2 regions of the Roseivivax sp. THAF30 genome follow, and region 1 is predicted to be linked to the other one. Evidence: riboswitches for the same ligand, from Rfam matches in the RefSeq annotation. Region 1 holds a riboswitch; the other holds the start of a gene.
The links. Region 1 has a riboswitch for cobalamin ahead of FIU91_RS06415 (copper chaperone PCu(A)C). Riboswitches for the same ligand answer to the same signal wherever they lie in the genome.
Positions count from the first base shown of each region.

Region 1 (4,208 bases):
CTAGTCTCGTTGCGGCCGCGTTGCAGTCGACCACCGTGGAGCTCGGTGATCTTTCGCGCCAAGGGCAGGCCCAGGCCGAGGCCACTGGTCGTGCGTGTCTTCAGGTCCTGGTAGATCGCGAAAGGCCGGTCCGATCGGTTGACCTGTTCCTCCGACGGCCCGTCGCCTTCATCGGAACAGACAATGCGAAGCGTCCGATTCTCACCTTTCGTCGAAAATAGCTCTATATCGCCCTTTCCGTGCGTCACGGCGTTCGTCACGAGTGACGAGAGGGCGACAAGCAGCTGCTCTCCGTCCCCCTTGATCGTCCGGATCTCGTCTGAACATTGCGCGCGGACATTGCGATGCGACGCCGTGACCATCGGGCTGATCGGAGACACGACGGCATCGAGAAGATCCCGGCACTGAATGGTCTCTTCCGTGAGCATGAGTTCACCACTCTGAAGATCGGTGAAACGCATGACATGCTCGATCAGCCTCTGCAGATGCTCGCCGGAGGCTATGACGGCGGAGATTGCCCGGTCGGACAAGTCCGCGCGCTTCTTTGGATCGATCCCGAGCTCGTCCTTGACGCCCGCACGCAGGAGCCGGGCATTTCCGAGCAGCACGGTCAGCGGCGTGCGGAACTCGTGGCCGATCAAGTTCAAGAATTCCTGCTGCGCGTCGCCGGCGATTTGCTTGCGGTTCGCGGTTTGACCGCCCGAGCGCTGCTGGTGCTGCGCCTCGAGATACTGGACGACCTCGGCTGCGAGGTTCTGGAGCGCGCTGATCTTCTCGTCCGACGGCGCTTCGTGGGGCGCGACGTCCAAGGCGCAGACGCTGCCAACACGAAACCCCGATCGCAGCACGATCGGCGCTCCGACATAGAACCTGACATTCGGCGCCTGCAGGACGGCTGGGTGGGTGCTGAACTCGGCATGTTCGAGCGTATCGGGCAGGATCAGCGGCCGGTCCGACATGATCGCCCGCGAGCAGATCGAGTAGTCGCGCGGAGTCATTTCCAAGTCGATCCCGGTCTGGCCGAGAAACCATTGGTGGTCGGCGTCGACGACTGAGATCAAAGCGGCTGGCGTGCCGAACATTTCGGCGGCACGCTCGGCTATGTCTTGCAAAAGGGGATCGCCTCGCCGCTCGGAATCGACCACTTCACGCACTTCGCGGAGACGTGCGTGCTCGTTCGATGCAAATGGGAAAGAGATGGCTGAGCGCGTCATCGGAAACTCCTCAAACGTGTGTGCTCAGCGGCAAAAACGCGAGAATGCCTTCGCGAGTTCCTGGACATCCATCGAGTAAAGAGCAGACGTGCCGCATCTGGTCAGACGTTTCGAAGGCCGCGTTTCCTATCCCCGCGATGCGGGCTCCGGCTGCGCGATCAGTCCTTGCCCTTGGCGGCAGTGCGCTTGGCCGGCTTCTTCAGATCGGCGTCACGCTGCAACCTTGCAGCGCGCAAGCGCTCGGTCTTCGCGGTGCGAGCGCTGGTTTCGCGGTCAATGATCTCGGTCGCGATGGCGGTGGTCTGTTCTGCGCGCGTCTCGGATTTCGAGGGCCCCGGAACGGATTTCTTCGAACTCATGCGAGTGCCTTCACGGATCGAGTGTGCCGCCACAGGCGGTTCGAGAGCCGGTGCGCGACGGGACCGCGCTCCGGCAAGATTAGTGCACCGCGACACGCATCAAAGCGCGTGCCGCGTGCGTTCGATCACGCGAGTTCGAGATTCGTCGCGGATTCGCGACCGTCGCGGCCGCTTTCGATCTCGAAGGTCACCTTCTGGTTGTCCTTGAGCTCGGACAGGCCCGAACGCTCGACCGCAGAGATGTGGACGAACACGTCCTTGCCGCCGGATTCCGGCTCGATGAAGCCGAAGCCTTTGGTGGAATTGAACCATTTTACGGTGCCAGTGGCCATACCGTTGTCTCCTTGTGTGTGCTGTCCGCTGGATGCGACAGCTTTGGCCGTGCCAGTTTCGATCTTCAACTGAGGCCGGCAAAGCGGAGACAGAGGGTCGAGCAAAATACGCAAGCCTGCGAGATATGACGACCCGCGCGGAGAATTACAATGACATCCGCGATTTATCTTCGCCTGCGCCGATTGCGTTCGAGGCGCGGCCTGCTACGGTGAGTTTGTCCGAGAAGATTAGGGAAGTCGGTGAGACGCCGACGCTGCCCCCGCAACTGTAAGCGGCATGTCGATCTCCGTAATGCCACTGACCGACAGGTTGGGAAGGTGGGGGTCGGATCGTCCACCGCGAGCCAGGAAACCTGTCAGCGGACATGACTTGAGCCAACCACCGGGGCGGAGGGCCCCGAACAGGAGATCACTATGTTCCACCGTGCAATTACCGCGGCCGCGATATCGGCCGCATTCATCATGCCTGCCGCCGCGCACCATGATGGCGATATCTTCGAAGCGAACGGTATCGTGGTCAGCCATGCCCATACCGTCGAAGTGAGCGCCTCCGCCCATTCGATGGATGTCTTCATGACCATCGAGAACACCACCGACACCGCTGTCACGCTGACCGGCGCGTCGGTCGATTTCGCAGATAGCGGCATCTTCCAGGCACCTTCCGTGAGCGACAGCGGCACCATGTCCGTCCGCGAGGTCAGCGCGCTCGAGATCGCGCCGGGCCAGGTGCTGACCATGCAGCCGAGCGGCGTTCACGTCGTCTTCCATAACGTGCAGGAAGCCTTCGAAGGCGGAGACCACTTCCACGCGCACCTGACATTCGACGGTCTTGGCGAGATGGAAATCGAGGTCGAGGTGGAGCATGGCGATCACGACCATGACCACGACGAAGAAACGAGCTGATCGAATTCCGGTCAGCGGACCTTTCTGAAATGAATACGGCCCGGCGATGTCTCGCCGGGCCTGTTTTCTTCGGGCACATGTTGCCGCAGTGCCGAACGGTGGATGGGAACAGGGCTTACGGGGCCGGCCGGAACACCCGAAGACTGGCGAAACGTCCCACCTGCTCGTCAGACCCGCCCACTGGCTGACAGAAGGATCGCCACGGGGCGTGTCAGCTTGATCTCTGCCAGAACCATCACGAGGCTCGCTGTCATCGGAACGGCGAGAAGGGCGCCTGCCAGGCCCCAGAGCGTGCTCCAGAAGGCAAGCGCCAAGAGAACGACGAAGGGACTGAGATTGAACGCGCGTCCCATCATGCGCGGCTCAAGATACGCGCCGATGAACATCTGCGCGGTGGTCAGGGAAATCAGGACGACGCCGGACATCCACAGAGAGCCGAATTGCGCGAGGCTCAGGAGGACCGGAAACACCACGCCGACGATCGATCCGAAATACGGGATGTAATTCAGGAAAGCGATCAGCACCGCCCAGAAGAGCGCGAACTCGATGCCGAGCACCAGCATGATCGCGTAGGAAATCCCGCCGAGAAGGACGTTCAGAACCGTCTTCACGAAGAGGTATTCCCCGACGCGTTCGTTGATCCGGCTCAGAAGCGACAGGGCACGCTCCCCGGTCGTCTCGCCGCCCATCGCGATGACGACCTTCTTCGCCATCGTGCCGCGCTCGGCCATGATGAAGCTCGCGTAGAGAACGACCAGGAACAGGGCGACCCCGAAATCCTGCAACGACAGAAGGGCCGGTGTCACCCAGCTTCCCATATCGATGCGGTCCAGCGTGGCGCTTCTGAGATTTTCCCAGGTCGGCTCGTTCTCGATTCGCAGAAGCCCGGCGAACTGGGTCGCGATCGCGTCGAGATTCGTTTCGTAGCGGGGTAGGGCGGCTGCCACTTGCGCGAGGTTATTGATCACCAGCACGAAGAGAAGGATCACCGCGCAGGTGAAAAGGAGCAGGATGATCGCCCTCAGCGCCCAGTTGGGAAAACGCCCAAGGACCGGCAACTGCCCCATGCTCGCCGCGGCGGTCAACAGAACGTACACCGCGATGATCGCGGAAAGCACCGGCAGGAGAACCGGCTTGCCGATCCAGAGAACCCAGCCGATCATCAATGTCAGTGCCAGACCATAGGTCAGAGTTCTCATGTCGACGTCCGGGTTACGCATGCAATGGCGGCCTTTTCCCGGATGACATGCGGTCGTGTCAATTGGATGGGGCGCCGGGTCGAGGCGAATGTCGCCCCGGCGCTGTCGGTGCGGAAATTGTGGCCAGCCGGTGCGATTCAGAACCGGCGCAGGGCGGCCGTCCGGTGTCACATCACCGGCATCCCTGACCCCCTCACGTTT
Region 1 is NZ_CP045389.1:1,308,344-1,312,551, forward strand. Features, by position in the region: gene FIU91_RS06400 (GAF domain-containing sensor histidine kinase) at 1-1,214, opposite strand, end outside; gene FIU91_RS06405 (hypothetical protein) at 1,373-1,573, opposite strand; gene FIU91_RS06410 (cold-shock protein) at 1,699-1,905, opposite strand; cobalamin riboswitch at 2,087-2,281, shown strand; gene FIU91_RS06415 (copper chaperone PCu(A)C) at 2,320-2,808, shown strand; gene FIU91_RS06420 (AI-2E family transporter) at 2,976-4,007, opposite strand.

Region 2 (4,208 bases), 1.6 Mb from region 1:
GCTTCTGCAATGCGTTCAGTTCGTGCTGTTCGCGATCCCTGCGAACCTCGAACTGGGCCCCGGCTACACGATGTCCGCCCGCGACCGCGAGCCCTCGCGCGAGCTCTCGACCGGGACCGCCCGGCTCCAGCGGGCGCTCGGAAATCATTTCGAGGGGCTCATCCTCTTCACCATCGCGGTCGTCGTCGTCACCTATGCCGACAAGGGCGATGTCTTCACCGCGGCCTTCGCCGTGATCTACCTGCTGGCGCGCATCCTCTACGTGCCGGCCTATTACTTCGGTTGGCGTCCGGGCCGCTCCCTCATATGGGCGGCGGGCTGGCTCGCCACGGTTCTCATGCTGATTTACGCGCTGATCTCCTGATCGGCGCTCCGACAGAAAAGAAAGGACAAGGGAAATGGCTTCCTACGATGTCATCGTGATCGGCTCCGGCCCCGGCGGCTACGTGGCCGCGATCCGCGCCTCGCAGCTCGGTCTCAAGACGGCCTGCGTCGAAGGGCGCGAGACGCTGGGCGGCACCTGCCTCAACGTGGGCTGCATCCCCTCCAAGGCGCTCCTGCACGCCACGCACCAGCTGCACGAGGCCGAGCACAACTTCGCCAAGATGGGCCTCAAGGGCAAATCCCCCTCGGTCGACTGGGACCAGATGCAGACCTACAAGGGCGAGACGATCGAGACCAACACCAAGGGCATCGAGTTCCTGTTCAAGAAGAACAAGATCGACTGGCTCAAGGGCTGGGGCTCTATCCCCGAGAAGGGCAAGGTCAAGGTCGGCGACGAGGTGCACGAGGCGAAGAATATCATCATCGCCACCGGCTCGGACGTCGCCACGCTGAAGGGTGTCGAGATCGACGAGAAGATCGTCGTCTCGTCTACCGGCGCATTGTCGCTGCCGAAGATTCCCAAGAAGATGGTGGTGATCGGCGCGGGCGTGATCGGTCTCGAGATGGGCTCGGTTTATGCGCGCCTCGGCACCGAGGTTACGGTGGTCGAATATCTCGACAAGATCACCCCGACGATGGACGGCGAGGTTTCCAAGAACTTCCAGAAGATCCTGCAGAAACAGGGGCTGACCTTCGTGCTGGGTGCGGCCGTCTCGGGCGTCGAGACGATGAAGACCAAGGCGAAGGTCTCCTACACGCTCAAGAAGGACGACAGCGAAGAGGTGCTGGACGCCGATGTCGTTCTCGTCTCCACGGGCCGCAAGCCGGTGACCGAGGGTCTCGGCCTAAAGGAACTCGGGGTCGAGATCACCGAGCGCGGATTCGTGAAGACCGACGGGCATTGGAAGACCAACGTCGACGGCATTTACGCAATCGGCGATGCGACCGAAGGCCCAATGCTCGCTCACAAGGCCGAGGATGAGGGCATGGCCGCCGCCGAGGCGATTGCCGGCAAGGCGGGCCACGTGAACTACGACGTGATCCCGAGCGTCATCTATACCCATCCAGAGGTCGCCGCTGTCGGCAAGACCGAAGAAGAGCTGAAGGATGCGGGGCACTCCTACAAGGTTGGCAAGTTTTCCTTCATGGGTAACGGCCGGGCGAAGGCCAATTTCGCCGCGGACGGCTTCGTGAAGATCCTCGCCGACAAGGACACCGACCGCATCCTTGGGGCACATATCATCGGCCCGATGGCGGGCGATCTCATCCACGAGATCTGCGTAGCGATGGAGTTTGGAGCGGCGGCGGAGGATTTGGCCCTGACCTGCCACGCCCACCCGACCTATTCCGAAGCGGTGCGCGAGGCTGCCCTGGCCTGCGGAGACGGCCCGATCCACATGTGATCGGCTCGTCAGCCCGGAACCGAAGCCCGCCCTTGCCGACAGGGGCGGGCTTTGTCACATCTGGCTTGTGCAGGTGCCCCGCATGGGGAGAATCGGGAAGCCGGGGCAGCTCCGGCGCGGGCCCGCCGCTGTGACGGGGACGGGACGGCAATGCCACTGGAGCGATCCGGGAAGGCGCCGCGACCCGGACGATCCGAAGCCAGAAGACCGGCCTGCACAAAACCCGCGCCCCGCGTAAGGACGGCGAGGCGGCGCAGCGTTTTGCAAGGGAGGCCAGCCGTGCCGCCATCGTCCACTTGCGCGCCGAAGCCAGCGCGCGTTTTCACCGACACCGAGCGTCAGGCTCTCCACGATGTCATCGCCCACCGGCGTGATGTCCGGAACGAATTCCTGCCGGACCCGATCGAGCCGTCCCTCCTGCGCCGCATCCTCGAGGCGGCGCATCGCGCCCCGTCGGTCGGACTGTCGCAGCCGTGGAATTTCATTCTCGTTCGCGACCCCGCGCGCAAGGTCGACGTCAAAGCGATCTTCGACCGCGCCAACGACGCAGCTTGCGCGATGTTTCCCGAGGCGCGGCAATCGGACTATGCGCGGCTCAAGCTCGAAGGAATTGAAAAAGCGCCGCTGAATATCGTCGTCACCTGCGACCGGCGCCGCGGAGGTCAGGTCGTGCTGGGCAAGACCCAGAACCCCGAGATGGATCTCTATTCGACCGTCTGCGCGGTGCAGAACCTCTGGCTTGCCGCCCGGGCAGAAGGTGTCGGCATGGGCTGGGTCAGTATCTACGACAAGGCAGAGCTCTCGGCCCTGTTCGCCCTGCCCGAGAATGTGGAGATCGTCGCCTATCTGTGTCTCGGCCACGTGTCGGACATGTTCGACGGGCCAGAACTTGAAGCGCGAGGATGGGCACGGGCCGAAAGCCTCGACGCCGCGATCATGGAGGAGTGCTGGCAGGGTTAGCGGCGCGCGGCTACCGTGCAAGTGTATTCGGTCCCGTCGGGGTCGGGCTCGCGATATGTGGCCTCGTCGCCCTTGATCCAGATGAACCGCCCGAAAGAGCCGTCATATCGCGCGCCGGAGGCGGTGCGGCTGAGCGTTCCGGCGTCGATCGTGTCGCGGCGCTCGAACCTCACGCTCGGAAGTTCGGTGTCGAAGAACAGCGTCACGACCTCGTTCGCAGGAGTGCCGCCACAGGTCCAGAACACGGTCTCCGCTGGTTCCTCGAGTCGCCAGGTCGCGACCAGTTCGCCCTCACGGCGCAGATACGCATCGCTGACGCAGGCGCGCAGGTCTTCGGCTTTCCAGCAGTCGTCACGACCCGAAATCCAGCCGCGCTGCGTTGCCCGCAGCTCCGCCTCCGCATACGCCGCTCCGGCATCGAGGCCCTGCACGACAGAAAGAGCCGCGCCGAAACGATCCGCGAGCCTGCGGTCGAGCCGCGCAAGATCGGCATCCGAGCAGATGAGTGTTTCCGCCTCGCTCCCCGCGTTGGCACACTCGAAGGACGGACCGTCCTGTGCCAGCGCAGGCGCGGAAATCCCGAGGATTGCGATGAGGGAATGAACGAGTCGCATGGCGGACCTCCTTTTGACCGATAACGGGATGATACCGCCCGGACAGGTCGTCACTAATCATCATTCGAGGCGGCGCATCACCACATACGATCCTTGGCGCGCTCGGCGTAGCCCGCATCATAGTCCGGTCCGCCATGCGATCCGGCCGAGCCTTCCTCGATAAGCTGGCCAGTCGTGGGCACGCCCTCCGCATCGTCGCGGTCCCAGAGCCCCGAGCGCATGATGGCTTTCGCACATTGCGCGTAAAGCTCCATGACCTCGATGACGATGACGCTTTTCGGGTAACGGCCGCGCTGCTCGAACCGGGCGCACGCATCGGTGTCGTCGGTCACGAACGCCGTGCCGTTGACGCGCACGACGCTCTTGTGACCGGGAATCATGAACATCAGCGCGACGCGCGGATCGCGCACGATATTCCGCAAGGAATCGAGGCGATTGTTGCCCTGCCAATCGGGCATCAGGATCGTGCGCTCATCCGCCACCATCACGACGGGGCCATCGTCACCGCGTGGGCTGCCGTCAACGCCCTCCGGACCGACCGTCGACAGGATGCAGAAGCGCGACGCCTCGATCCATTCGCGATGTCTCGGACCGATCCGGGTGGCGACCTTCGTCAGCGATGCGGGCACCGGTGCGTCGTAGAGCGCGTCAAGCGCCGCCTCGCTTTCAAATTTTTGCATGAAACCCGGCCTCTTCGAGAAGTGTGTCCGATGCCGCCTCGACCTCGGTTTCGAGGCGCTTGAGAAAGCCCTCCCGGCTGGTGCCTGCCGGGATGCGCGGCAGAAACTCGACGACGGCCTTGCCGGGTCTGCGGTAGATACCCTTGCGCTGCCAGGTCACGCCGGCA
Region 2 is NZ_CP045389.1:3,518,254-3,522,461, forward strand. Features, by position in the region: gene FIU91_RS17020 (MAPEG family protein) at 1-364, shown strand, start outside; gene lpdA (dihydrolipoyl dehydrogenase) at 399-1,787, shown strand; cobalamin riboswitch at 1,842-2,018, shown strand; gene bluB (5,6-dimethylbenzimidazole synthase) at 2,067-2,747, shown strand; gene FIU91_RS17035 (lysozyme inhibitor LprI family protein) at 2,744-3,361, opposite strand; gene FIU91_RS17040 (pyridoxamine 5'-phosphate oxidase family protein) at 3,439-4,041, opposite strand; gene FIU91_RS17045 (1-acyl-sn-glycerol-3-phosphate acyltransferase) at 4,028-4,208, opposite strand, start outside.
Region 2: it holds a riboswitch for cobalamin, as region 1 does, so the genes downstream of both, bluB (5,6-dimethylbenzimidazole synthase) here and FIU91_RS06415 (copper chaperone PCu(A)C) in region 1, are expected to answer to the same signal.